3 regions of the Pantoea sp. y20 genome follow, and region 3 is predicted to be linked to each of the others. Evidence: riboswitches for the same ligand, from Rfam matches in the RefSeq annotation. Region 3 holds a riboswitch; each other region holds the start of a gene.
What was found. A riboswitch is a leader RNA that binds a small molecule or an ion and turns the genes downstream of it on or off. The one in region 3 is predicted to bind thiamine pyrophosphate.
Positions count from the first base shown of each region.

Region 1: another riboswitch for thiamine pyrophosphate. It lies ahead of ACYAC5_RS23060 (LuxE/PaaK family acyltransferase); the one in region 3 lies ahead of ACYAC5_RS20785 (FAD-dependent oxidoreductase).
Region 2: another riboswitch for thiamine pyrophosphate. It lies ahead of thiB (thiamine ABC transporter substrate binding subunit); the one in region 3 lies ahead of ACYAC5_RS20785 (FAD-dependent oxidoreductase).

Region 1 covers NZ_JBUBNJ010000002.1:713,917-718,179, reverse strand. The annotation lists gene ACYAC5_RS23075 (M20 family metallopeptidase) at 1-455, shown strand, start outside; gene ACYAC5_RS23070 (NYN domain-containing protein) at 633-1,322, opposite strand; gene ACYAC5_RS23065 (DksA/TraR family C4-type zinc finger protein) at 1,659-1,925, opposite strand; TPP riboswitch at 2,049-2,176, shown strand; gene ACYAC5_RS23060 (LuxE/PaaK family acyltransferase) at 2,278-3,360, shown strand; gene ACYAC5_RS23055 (acyl-CoA reductase) at 3,357-4,263, shown strand, end outside.
Region 2 covers NZ_CM142816.1:768,440-772,702, reverse strand. The annotation lists gene sgrR (HTH-type transcriptional regulator SgrR) at 65-1,726, shown strand; TPP riboswitch at 1,762-1,857, shown strand; gene thiB (thiamine ABC transporter substrate binding subunit) at 1,904-2,890, shown strand; gene thiP (thiamine/thiamine pyrophosphate ABC transporter permease ThiP) at 2,890-4,263, shown strand, end outside.
Region 3 covers NZ_JBUBNJ010000002.1:214,336-218,598, reverse strand. The annotation lists gene ACYAC5_RS20800 (HesA/MoeB/ThiF family protein) at 1-388, opposite strand, end outside; gene ACYAC5_RS20795 (thiazole synthase) at 400-1,158, opposite strand; gene thiS (sulfur carrier protein ThiS) at 1,162-1,359, opposite strand; gene ACYAC5_RS20785 (FAD-dependent oxidoreductase) at 1,343-2,287, opposite strand; TPP riboswitch at 2,417-2,536, opposite strand; gene ACYAC5_RS20780 (6,7-dimethyl-8-ribityllumazine synthase) at 2,712-3,149, shown strand; gene ACYAC5_RS20775 (pirin family protein) at 3,279-4,004, opposite strand; gene ACYAC5_RS20770 (LysR family transcriptional regulator) at 4,128-4,263, shown strand, end outside.

The DNA of each region.
Region 1 (4,263 bases), 280 kb from region 3:
TGGCTGACTTTGTGCGCTTAAAAGGCTCGGCACGTTTCGCGCCAGGACAAACGGTGGAAGGTGTGCTCGCCGATCTGCAGGCGCTGCTGAATACCTTATGCCAACGCTATCCGGGCCTGAAAGCCGAGCTTTATGATGATGGCATTCGTGATAAACCCACCATGTTACCGTTCGAAGTGTCCCCGGAGTCCGCCATCGTCAAAGCGGTGAATCGCGGCTGGAAAACCGTGCGCGGCACCGAACAGCCCACCGGCGTGATCACGCCTCCGGCGTTCTTCGGCACCGATGCGGCACATCTCTATCAGCATGCGGGCATGGAAGGGATCGTCTGTGGGCCAGGCGGCAAATACAACACCATGCCGGATGAGCGCGTAGAAATCAGTGAATTCCTCGACATGGTGCGCATCTATCTGCTGGCCATTCTGGAGATTTGCCAGCCGGTTGAGGCCGCGTAATGCAGGTTTAAGCGCTGATGAGAGCTGATAGGATTTAGCCTGACGCAGGACGTTGAACTGAATGATTTATCAGTAACCGTTCCCGCATTACGTTTCGATATGAAATAGGCCACGACGGAGAACATCGCGAGCTATGCCATTTACCGCGAGGCGCATTAAATGGCGTGGTTTTGATGCTTACCAATATTCGGGTTTAACCGCAGGTTTTTTATGCGTCGCAACCCGAACAGGAAACTGGCATGCATCAAGCTCTTCATTGGTGATCGTTCTGCGTATCCAGTGACTATGATTCTGCAGTGAACCCGGAACACCACGGACGTTGCCCTGGCGGTGCGGCAAAATGATCCCGATACGAATGTCGGGAAAATCTTCGCGAATCGCCTTAAGTGCTGGCGTCATGTCGGTGTCAGCCGATACTAACACCAGCTGCGCGATCCTCTCTTCTATTGGCAACGTCTGCTGTTTAGCAAACAAACGATACATGCTGATGGCAATATTCACGTCGGTTTCTTTCTCTTCCAGCTCCCAGATATCTACCTTATCGAGACGTGATGCGGGTAGTTTTTTACTAATGAAACGTGGAGCCCGAGCGTGCTCAAGTCGATGACGTCCGGTGAAGATATTTATTCCGGTCGTTTTCAGCGCGCGAATATAAGTATCCTGAGCGTGTCGGGATTCAATACCGCGTGTGGCGAGGTGGGGAATAACCGAGGAGGTATAATAATTTATTGTTTCAATTATGGCAGTCGGATCCTGTACCCGGCATATATGCGACAGCAGCAATGACAAGTTGAGCCATTTATAAGGCGTACCTGCAAGGAGTCCATAAAATACATTGTATCCATCAATGAATATTGCAGTACGCACTCTTATCCTTCCTTAAGATACGAAAAAACCGGCCTGAGCCGGTTTTTTCACCCTAACGGCCAGTGAACTGAATCGCTGCGTACAGGGTTGAGTTGTGTGGCTAACTTATCAGCATTACTGGCTAAACTCAAGTTGCTCAAGGTGAAATCTAAGCCATAAAGTTTGTAAAATTAGGCTCTTCTTTCGGCTTCAGCAATAGTGCTGCAGTATTTAACTTTGAAAAATCGGGAGATATGCGAATGGTCTTGCTTCAGATTAATGGTAATTCTAATTAAAAGTAACGAGTGCAAATGAAATTTTAAAATATCCATTAACCTGAATTGCTAATTTAAATAACTATCTCAACTGACTATCCTTACTTCCACGGCGGTTATAACCGCTGATCGCCGCCTGTTTTTTATCGATCTTGCTCTGGCAATTCACGCAGTAACGTACGCCAGCCAATGCTGCGCGACGCGCTTCCGGGATCGGTTCGCCGCACTCGTCGCAAAATTCAGCACTTTCACCGTGCCCAAGATTTTCACGAGCGCGTGCCACCGCATCATCTACCGTGGCATCAATTTGTTTGTGTACCGCACCATCTTCTGACCAACCGCCAGCCATACATCACCTCCGCAAATACTCATGCTCTGAGTATAAGACATGACGTGATTTGTGTCGGGCAGCTCAAATTTTCACGCGTATTTAACATGGTTGACACATCATCGCGCGCCATCCTAGACTGCGGCTTGTTCCAAGGGGTGCTCTGTTAAGGGGCTGAGATTCTACCGGCTGGCGTGTATGCGCGGGCAACGTAGTGACCCTCTGAACCTGATCCGGCTAATACCGGCGTAGGGATGCGGAACCGCAGGGCGATATCGCGCCCTGATTCCCTCTTTGTGCTTTGTAGCGGACAGTTCGCGCTCTTCAGGCGTTGCCTGAGAGTCTCTGCGCAATCGCAAAGGTGGCGACGCACATGAACGAAACACACATCATCCAGGCTCTGCTGACATTCCTGCAGCGCGAAGATAGCTCAGACGACGATTTCAACCAGCTGGCCCTCGAAATCTTCGCTTATCAGTTCGCACACAATTCCCCTTATCGCCGCTTCGCCACCCAGCGCGGACGCACGCCGCTGACGGTGAAAAACTGGCGCAACATTCCCGCCATCCCGATTAATGCCTTCAAAGATCTGACGCTCAGCTGCCGTCCCACCGACCAAATTGCCGAGATCTTTATGACCAGCGGCACCACCGGCACGGTAAAAGGGCGCAGTTACCATTCGACGCTGGAGGTGTGGAAAAAATCGATGCTGCTCAACTTCCGCCGTCGCTTTATGGCGGGCCGCGATCGCATCCGCATGGGCATTTTGTTCCCGGATACTGTAGCGATGCCGAACTCCTCGCTGGCGACCTATCTTAAATTGGCGCTGCAGGAGTGTGGCACGCCGGACAGTGAAGTGATGGTGGGCGAACATGGCCTCGAAACCAATCGTCTGTTCACTGCGCTGGAACAGGCCGAAGCGGGCGGCGAACCGTACGCGTTGCTGGGCGCCAGTTACAGCTTTGTGCCTCTGCTGGATAACATGCAGCGCCAAAAACGCCGCTTCGCGCTGCCAGCAGGTAGCCGCATTCTCGATACCGGCGGTTTCAAAGGCCAGTCGCGCGAGATGGGCGCGGAAGAATTCTACGCTTCGCTCTCTCATGCCTTCGGCATTCCGCGTTCCCACTGCATCAACATGTACGGCATGACGGAAATCAGCACGCAGTTTTACGACGCGGGCAATGAGCGCTGCCCGCCGGTGAAATCCGGGCCGCACTGGATCCGCACGCGCGTGGTCAATCCGCTTACCGGTGATGATGTGCCGGACGGCGAAGTTGGCGTGCTGGCGCATCACGATCTGGCGCATTTCAACTCGGTGTCCGCTTTGTTAACGGAAGATGCAGGCGTGATGGTGCCCGGTGGATTCCATCTGCTGGGACGCGCGACCGGCGCTGATGCCAAAGGCTGTTCGCTGACCATGGAAGCGTTTCTCGCCAGCGCGCAGGCACAGTCGTGAAAGAAATTGCCGGACATCTGCCGGGCCTCTCCGCTGACGAAGTGCATTGGCACACGCTGAGTTTCAATCATCGTGGCGAAAGCCTCGAGGTTTGCGTTCCGCAACTTGATGACGCGCAGATAAAGGCGCTCGCAACGCGCATCCGCACCAACGCCCGCGCTTATCTCCAGCAGCTGAGCGTGGCGCAGATCATGGGCATCATTGATGAAGCGGTGGCGCGACTGCTCGATCGTCATCATCCACTGCGCATCAAGGCCGAAAAGCTGCTGCCCATCGTCACCGGTTACGATGCCGAGATGGTGCGGCTTGGCCTTACCGGCTATCTGAAAACCTTTCGTCAGCCGCAGCTGAAGCGCTTTCTGGCGGAGGATTTCGCCGATGCGCAGATGCTCGACGATTTCCAGCCGCGCCCCAAAGGCGGCTTTGCGCGCGCATTTGGCCCGCAATTGTTAATGCATATCTGGGCGGGCAACGTGCCGGGCTTGCCGCTGTGGAGTTTGATTTGCGGTCTGCTGGTTAAGGCGGGCACCATCGGTAAACTGCCAGGCAATGAGCCGCTGATGGCAAGCTGGTTCGCGCAGTTGCTGGCGGAGATCGATCCTAACCTGGGCGAATGTATCGCGGTGGTGTGGTGGAAAGGCGGCGATGCGCAAACCGAACTAACGTGGCTGCGTCAGCCCGATGCGCTGGTGGCTTATGGTGGAAATTCAACGCTGGCGGCGATCCAACAGCGTTTGCCGGTTACCACGCGCTTTCTGCCGCACGGCCATAAAATCAGCTTCGGAATGGTGGCGCGTTCGGCGCTGAATGTACGGCAAGGCGCGGAGCTGGCGCGTCGCGTGGCTTACGACGTGATGCGTTACGACCAAGCCGGTTGTTACTCGCCGCAAATGCTGTTTGTCG
Region 2 (4,263 bases), on a different replicon from region 3:
GGGCAGTATGCCTCTAATATGAGGCAGGAAAAACTGAGCGATTCTGACAAGGAGTTCCCCTTTTATGTCCTCTTCACGTCTGCAGCAGCAATTTATCCGCCTATGGCAAAGCTGTCAGGGGCAGGATCAGGAAACCACGCTCAGCGAGCTGGCCGATCTGCTGCACTGCTCGCGTCGCCATATGCGTAACCTGCTCAACGCCATGCAAAGCGAAGGCTGGCTGATTTGGCAGGCAGAAGCGGGACGCGGCAAGCGCTCAATGCTGAGTTTTTGCTACACCGGCCTGGCGCTCCAGCAGCAGCGCGCCGAGGATCTGCTGGAACAAGATCGCATCGAACAGTTAGTGCAGCTGGTGGGCGATAAAAACCAGGTGCGCCAGATGATTGCGGCGCATTTAGGCCGCAGCTTCCGCCAGGGCAAACACATCCTGCGCGTGCTCTATTATCGCCCGCTGCCCAATTTGCTGCCCGGTTCGCCGCTGCGCCGCTCGGAAACCCATCTGGCACGACAAATTTTCAACGGCCTGATGCGCATAAATGAGGAAAAGGGGGAAATCGAACCCGATATCGCCCATCACTGGCAGCAAACCTCGCCGCTGCAGTGGCGTTTCTTCCTGCGCCCGGCGATTCGTTTTCATCATGGCCGTGAACTGGAAATGGCGGATGTGATTGCTTCGCTGGAGCGCGTGCGCAGCCAGCCGCTGTTTTCTCACATCAGTAAACTGGATTCGCCCGCGCCCTGGACGCTGGATATCCATCTGAGCCAGCCGGACGATTGGTTGCCGTGGCTGCTGGCCAGCGTCAGCGCGATGATCCTGCCGCGCGAATGGCCCACGTTACGCCAGTTTGCCCGCCAGCCGCTTGGCACCGGTCCGTACAGCGTGGTGCGCAATCAGCAAACGCAGCTGAAGATCGCCGCCTTTGATGATTACTTTGGCTATCGCGCGCTGATTGACGATGTGTCGATTTGGGTGCTGCCGGAGATCAGCGACGAGCTGGTGTATGCCGGAGTCAAGTTGCAGGGCGAAACCGCCGATGAAAAATCGGAAGAGAGTCGTCTGGAAGAAGGCTGCTACTTCCTGCTGTACGATCAGCGCTCCGAGTTGGGTCGCGATGCGCATTTCCGCCGCTGGGTAAGCTATCTGTTTAATCCCATCGCCTTACTGAATCATGCTGGCGTCGGCTATCAGCGTTACTGGTTCCCGGCTTATGGCTTGCTGCCGCGCTGGCACCATCGCCGCGATCTCACCTCCGCCGATAAACCGGCAGGCTTAACTCAGCTGACGCTGAGCTGGTACAGCCATCACGTTGAGCATGAAGGTATTGCTAACGCGCTGCGACCGCTGCTGGCGCAGCAAGGTGTTGAGCTAATTACTCGTGTCGTGAGCTACGAAGCGTGGTTCGAGGGCGAAGGTGAAAGTGATATCTGGCTTGGCAGCGTCAACTTTACCCTGCCGCTGGAGTACGCGCTGTTCGCGCAACTATTCGAGTTGCCGTTGATGCATCACTGCATCCCGATTGACTGGCAAGCCGATGCCGCGCGCTGGCGGCAGAAAGCGTTACCGCTGGCGGAATGGAGCAAACAGCTGATCGACCGCGACTATCTGCATCCGCTGTTCCATCACTGGCTGCTACTGGAAGGGCAACGCAGTATGCGCGGCGTGCGGCTGAATACGCTCGGCTGGTTTGACTTCAAATCAGCCTGGTTTGCACCACCGGAGCTGTGATCCTTTCGCGCTGTCATATAAATGTCTAGAATGAGCCGTTCTCAACGGGGTGCCTTGATATCAGGGCTGAGAGAAACCCGTCGAACCTGATCCGGCTAATACCGGCGTAGGGATTTGAGATGCCTCACGCCTCAGATCCTTTGCGACTCAACATCTCTTCTCCTCAAGGAGCGCAAAGTGTTAAACAAAGTTCTGCCTATGTTGCTGCTGGTTACGGCTCCGGCTTTCGCTGCTAAACCGGTTCTGACCGTCTACACCTACGATTCGTTCTCTGCCGATTGGGGCCCCGGTCCGGCGGTAAAAAAAGCCTTTGAAGCGCAGTGCGACTGCGAATTGAAGTATGTGGCGCTGGAAGATGGTGTATCGCTGCTCAATCGCGTGCGCATGGAAGGCAAAAACAGCAAAGCCGATGTAGTGCTGGGGCTGGATAACAATCTGGTGCAGGCAGCGGAGAAAACCGGCTTGTTTGCCAACAGCAGCGTCGATACCCGCAGCCTAAAACTGCCGGATGGCTGGAACAATCAAACCTTTATCCCGTTCGATTATGGCTACTTCGCTTTCGTCTACGATAAAAACAAACTGAAGAACCCGCCGAAAAGCCTGAAAGAGCTGGTCGAAAGCCCGGAAAAATGGCGCGTGATTTATGAAGATCCGCGTACCAGCACGCCGGGTCTTGGCCTGCTGCTGTGGATGCAAAAAGTGTATGGCGATAACGCAGCTGATGCGTGGCAGAAGCTGGCGCAAAAAACCGTTACCGTCACTAAAGGCTGGAGCGAAGCTTACGGCCTGTTCCTGAAAGGCGAAGGCGATCTGGTGTTGAGCTACACCACGTCTCCGGCTTATCACATTATCGAAGAGAAGAAAGAGAACTACGCCGCAGCCGAATTCAGTGAAGGCCACTATTTACAGGTGGAAGTCGCCGCGCAGCTCGCCAGCAGTAAACAGCCCAAGCTGGCGCAGCAGTTCATGCAGTTTATGGTTTCTCCGGCCTTCCAGCAGACCATTCCCACCGGCAACTGGATGTATCCGGTGATCAAAAGCGATCTGCCAGCCGGTTATCAAGCGCTGCAGGTGCCCGCGAAGGCGTTGCAATTCACGTCAGCCGAAGTCGCCGACCATCGCGCCGCGTGGATCAGCGCATGGCAACGCGCCGTTAGCCGTTAATGCCCGGCTGGTTGATTCCCGGTAGCGCCATCGCGCTGTTGCTGTGCGCGGTGGCGCTGCTGGCGTTTGGTGCATTGGTGGTGGTCGCTCCGGCCACCGACTGGCGCGCGCTACTCGACGACAGCTATTTGCATCATGTGCTGCTGTTCTCGTTTGAGCAGGCGCTGCTGTCGGCGCTGCTGTCGGTGTTGCCCGCGATCCTGCTGGCGCGCGCGCTCTACCGCCGCCGTTTTCCGGGACGCAATCTGTTGCTACGTCTGTGCGCCATGACGCTGGTGCTGCCGGTGCTGGTGGCGGTGTTTGGCTTGCTCAGCGTGTACGGTCGCAGCGGCTGGCTGGCACAACTGTGCGCGACCATCGGCTTTGACTACCACTTTTCGCCGTATGGCCTGCAGGGCATTCTGCTGGCGCACGTCTTCTTTAACCTGCCGCTGGCGACGCGCCTGCTGTTACAGGCATTGGAGAGCATTCCCGGCGAGCAGCGGCAAGTCGCCGCCCAGCTTGGCCTGCGCGGCTGGAATCTGTTTCGCCTGCTGGAGTGGCCGTGGCTGCGCCGTCAGATTCTGCCGACGGCGGCGCTGATCTTTATGCTCTGTTTCGCCAGCTTCGCCACGGTGCTGGCGCTGGGCGGCGGACCACAAGCGACCACGCTGGAACTGGCGATCTATCAGGCGCTAAATTTCGATTACGATCCGGGCCGCGCGGCGCTGCTGGCGCTGTTACAGCTCGCTTGCTGTTTGCTGCTGGTAATGCTGAGCCAGCGCTTTAGCAAAGCCATTCCCACCGGCAGCCAGAGCATTCGCGGCTGGCGCGATCCGCAGGATTCATGGCAGGCGCGCATCAGCGATACGTTGCTGATTGGCCTGGCGCTGCTGCTGCTGTTACCGCCGCTGGCGGCAGTAATCGTCGATGGTTTGCGCGGCGGCGTTGCCGGTGCGCTGCAACAAGCGGCGCTGTGGCAAGCCACCTTTACCTCGCTGCGTATTGCCGTGGGCGCCGGCGTGCTCTGCGTGGTGCTGACCATGATGCTGCTGTGGAGCAGCCGCGAACTGCGGCAGCGCCAGAACAGAGTCGCCGCGCAGGCGATGGAGATGAGCGGCATGCTGATTCTGGCGATGCCGGGCATTGTACTGGCGAGCGGTTTCTTTCTGCTGTTCAACGCCACCGTGGGGTTGCCGCAGCGCGCCGATGGTTTGGTGATCTTTACTAACGCCCTGATCGCCATTCCTTATGCGATGAAAGTGCTGGAGAATCCGATGCGCGATATCAGCGCCCGTTACAGCCAGCTCTGCGCTTCACTCGGCATCTCCGGTTTCAACCGCTTGCGGCTGATTGAGCTGCGCGCGCTGAAACGCCCGATTGCTCAGGCGCTG
Region 3 (4,263 bases):
GTTGGTAGGTGACGGCAAAGTTATCGGCGGCGTCGATCACCAGATCGCATCCCGCCAGCGCCTGCTGCAGATTGCTGGCGCTCAGCGACTGCTGCAGCGCCTCGATTTGCACCTGCGGATTGCGCTGCTGCAAGGCGTGCTGCGCGCGCAGCACTTTGGGCTGGTCGATATCCTGCTGCGTAAACAGCGTTTGCCGATGCAGGTTATGCAGCGCCACCACATCGTCGTCATACAGCCGAATATGGCCGACGCCCGCGCCCACCAGCTGCGGCAGGAGCGTGGCGCCTAGTCCGCCCGCGCCCGCCACCAGCACGCGCGCGTTAAGTAGCTTTTGCTGCCCGGCTTCGCCGATTTCCGCCAGCATCATCTGGCGTTGATAACGTTGCATAGTTGCCGTCCTTAACTCAGATTTGCCAGGCCGAAGATCGGCGTGGACGCGGCTGCCATATCGCGCTTCTCCATCAGTCCGGCAGCGCGCGCGGCTTGTCCGGCTTCAATCGCCAGCCGGAAAGCGTTGGCCATGCCGATTGGATCGCCGGCTTTGGCGACGGCGGTGTTGAGCAAAATGCCATCGAAGCCCATTTCCATCGCCTGCGCCGCCTGCGACGGCGCGCCAATGCCCGCATCAATGATCAGCGGGATGTCGCTGAACCACGCACGCATGGCGCGCAGGCCGTCGATGTTACGCAAACCCTGGCCGGAACCAATCGGCGCGCCCCACGGCATCAACAGTTCGCAGCCCGCCGCCAGCAGCTTTTCGCCGACGATCAGATCTTCGGTGGTGTACGGAAATACCTGAAAACCCTCTGCGCTGAGGATGCGCGCGGCTTCCACCAGTGCGAAAGGATCGGGTTGCAGCGTGTCGGCATGACCAATCACTTCCAGTTTGATCCACGCGGTGTTGAACAGTTCGCGCGCCATGTGCGCGGTGGTGACGGCCTCTTTTACCGTGTGACAACCGGCGGTATTCGGTAACACGCGGATATTGAGGCTGGTCAGCAGTTCGCGGAATGCCGCGCCTGCCGCGCCTTCGCGCCGCAAACTGACGGTGATGATGTCGGTGCCAGCGGCGGCAATCGCCTGCTGCAAAATAGCGGGTGAAGGATAGCCAGCGGTGCCGAGCAGGAAGCGTGATTGCGGTTCAAAATCGTAAAACATCGCTTAACCTCCCTGCATCGGTGACAGCACTTCAAGCTGGCAACCTTCATCCAGCCGCTGCGTGTCGTACTGACTTTTTGGCACAAACGCACCGTTATAGGCGGTGGCGACGCAGGCCACATCAATTTGCTGCTCGATCAGCAATTCGCTCAGGCTTGTTGCCTGCGTGTTGATGAGGCGGCCGTTAAGCTGAATATTCATAGTTGAGCTCCCCAGAAATGCGTTGCATCAGCTGCTCTGCCAGCATTGGCGCCAGTAGAAAACCGTGGCGATACATGCCGTTGAGATAAAAGGTGTGATTGTGATAGTGGATTTCCGGCAGATTCGCCGGATAAGCCGGACGCAGCCCGCTGCCGCTCTCAATCACGCGCGCTTCGGCTAATGCGGGATGGATGGCATAGGCGGCGCTGAGTAACTCCATCATGGCGCGCGCGCTGATGGCGCTGGCATCGTCGCTCTCAATCATGGTGGCGCCGAGCATAAAATGGCCGCCGCGACGCGGCACCAGATAGCAGGGAAAACGCGGATGCAGCAGACGAATCGGGCGGGAAAACTGCACTTCATCGCTGTGCAAAATCAGCATCTCGCCGCGCACCGCGCGCAGGCGCGGCAGTTGCGGCGCAGCGTGGATGCCGCGACAATCGATAATTTGGCCGCTCGGCGCGTGATTGCTGAATGACACGCCGCGCGCGATCAGCGCGTCACGCATCTCCTGCAACGCCAGACGCGGATCGAGATGCGCTTCACCGGCGAAAAACAGACCGCGCGTAAAGCGCCCTTCCAGCGCCGGTTCAATGTTGGCGGGATCGACCCATTGATGCTGCTCGGTCATGCGGGCGAAACGGTTGAGTTCCTGGCTATCGCGCGGCGGCGCAACCACCAACGTGCCCTGATGCTCGACGCTGCTGACGCGCTGTTGCCACCACGCGGCGGCGTGTTGCCCAAGAGTGATAACATCGCGCGGCGCGCTCTCGGCTTCACACCAGGGCGCCAGCATGCCGCCAGCAAACCACGATGCCGGGCGGCGCGCGTCATCGCCCATCACCTCAACGTCTTCACCGCGTTCCGCTAGTAAAGTGGCTACGCATAGGCCCGCCACGCCGCAGCCAAGCACGCTCCAGCGGCTCACAGCGCCGGTTCCAGGATGTTCAAACAGGGGGAATTCACATCGGCCTCTCAGTGTTAGCTGAGACCCGCAGATACAGGAGAAGGGAAATGGCGCATACATCGAGCTGGTTTGAGCGCCAGACAGCCCAATGATAAAGACTGTCAGTCTTCCTACGCCAGTATCAACTGGGTCAGGTTCAAAGGGTCGCTAAACCGCGCAGTGCGCTATTAGCCTCTCAGTCTCTTTGGCGAGACTCCCCCGACGCGTCTATTTGTATTGCAGGCGATGGTCGCCGTCAAGCGCGGAATAACCGGATGCTTTACGTGGCATTTAGCATCACGGCATTTATCGCTACTTAGGCTTTGTGGATCACAAACGTAACATATGGTATACAAACACATTATTTTATGCGCAAGAAAACATTACAGGTGATGTCGGAATAACCATGAACAATATTAAAATTGCATTTATTAAAGCCGGCTGGCACAAAGAAATTGTCCATAATGCCTTGGTGGGTTTTGAAAAAGAATTAGCCGATCAATCCGTAGAAGCGGAATTAAAAGTGCTGGAAGTGCCTGGCGCATTTGAAATGCCGCTGCTGGCTAAGCGTTTGGCCGAAACCGGCAAATACGATGCGATTGTCTGCGCTGCGCTGGTGGTTGACGGCGGTATCTATCGCCATGATTTCGTTGCCGCTGCGGTGGTTGATGGCTTGATGAATGTGCAGCTGACCACCAACGTACCGGTATTTTCCGTTTCTTTAACGCCACATAATTTCCAGCCGGTTGATGTGATTGAAAACTTCTATACCGAGCATTTCATTAAGAAAGGCAAAGAAGCGGCGCGCGCAGTGTTAGCGATCCATAATTTGTCGATTGATTGATGCATTAAAAAGGGAGCACCTCTTCAGGCGCTCCCTTTTTATTTATGATGACCTTCAACGGCTCATTTTCAGAATAGTGCCAGTCATCTCGTAAAATAGTCTAACGAACAAAGTACTTGCTATTCGTCATTAACGCTGTGGATGATTCACTTCCAGCGGACGCAGATCAAACACCAGCACTTCCGCATCATCACCGTTAGCAAACTGCAGCGCGCTTTCGTTGCGAACGCGTGCACCGTCGCCCTCTTTGAACTTCACGCCGTTCACTTCGATGCTGCCGCGAGCCACGTGAATATAGGCGTAACGATCGGCATCCAACGCGAAGGTTTGCTGCTCGACACCGTCGAACAGTCCGGCATAAACGCGAATATCCTGACGCACGCTGAGTGAACCGTTATCCCCTGCCGGCGAAATAATCAGGCGCAGCTGACCGCGTTTGTCACGTTCCGCCACTGAAATCTGCTGATAACCGGGAGGCGAATTACGTTCGCCAGGCACAATCCAGATCTGCAGGAAGTGCACGTTGTCCGTTTTCGAGTGGTTAAACTCGCTGTGCGTGACGCCGCTGCCGGCGCTCATTAGCTGCACATCACCCGGCACAATCACCGAACCGGTGCCCATGGAATCTTTATGCTCCAGCGCGCCTTCCAGCACGTAGGAGATGATCTCCATGTTGTTGTGCGGATGCGCACCAAAACCGCGACCCGGTGCAACGCGGTCATCATTGATCACCAGCAAATCTGAGAAGCCGGTTTGTTTTGGATCCCAGTAACTGGCAAAAGAGAACGTATGATGCGAGTTCAACCAACCGTGGTCACCCACTCCGCGTTGTTCTGACAGGCGTTGTTCAATCATGGTCTGCTCCTCAAATTTGCTGTTGGGAGGCGATTGCCCTTCCCGTTGCAAACAAGTATACGTAAACTGATTTGCCTAACAATGCGTCAAAATGACAATGACTGTCACCGAAAAGTGGACAATATGCAGATTGAAGATCTCCGTATTTATGTAGCCGTCATCAAAGCTGGCAACTTCACCGCTGCCGCCGAACAGCTGATGCTGTCGAAGCAGTATGTCAGCCGCCGCATCGCCGCGCTGGAGGAGTCGCTTGGCGCGC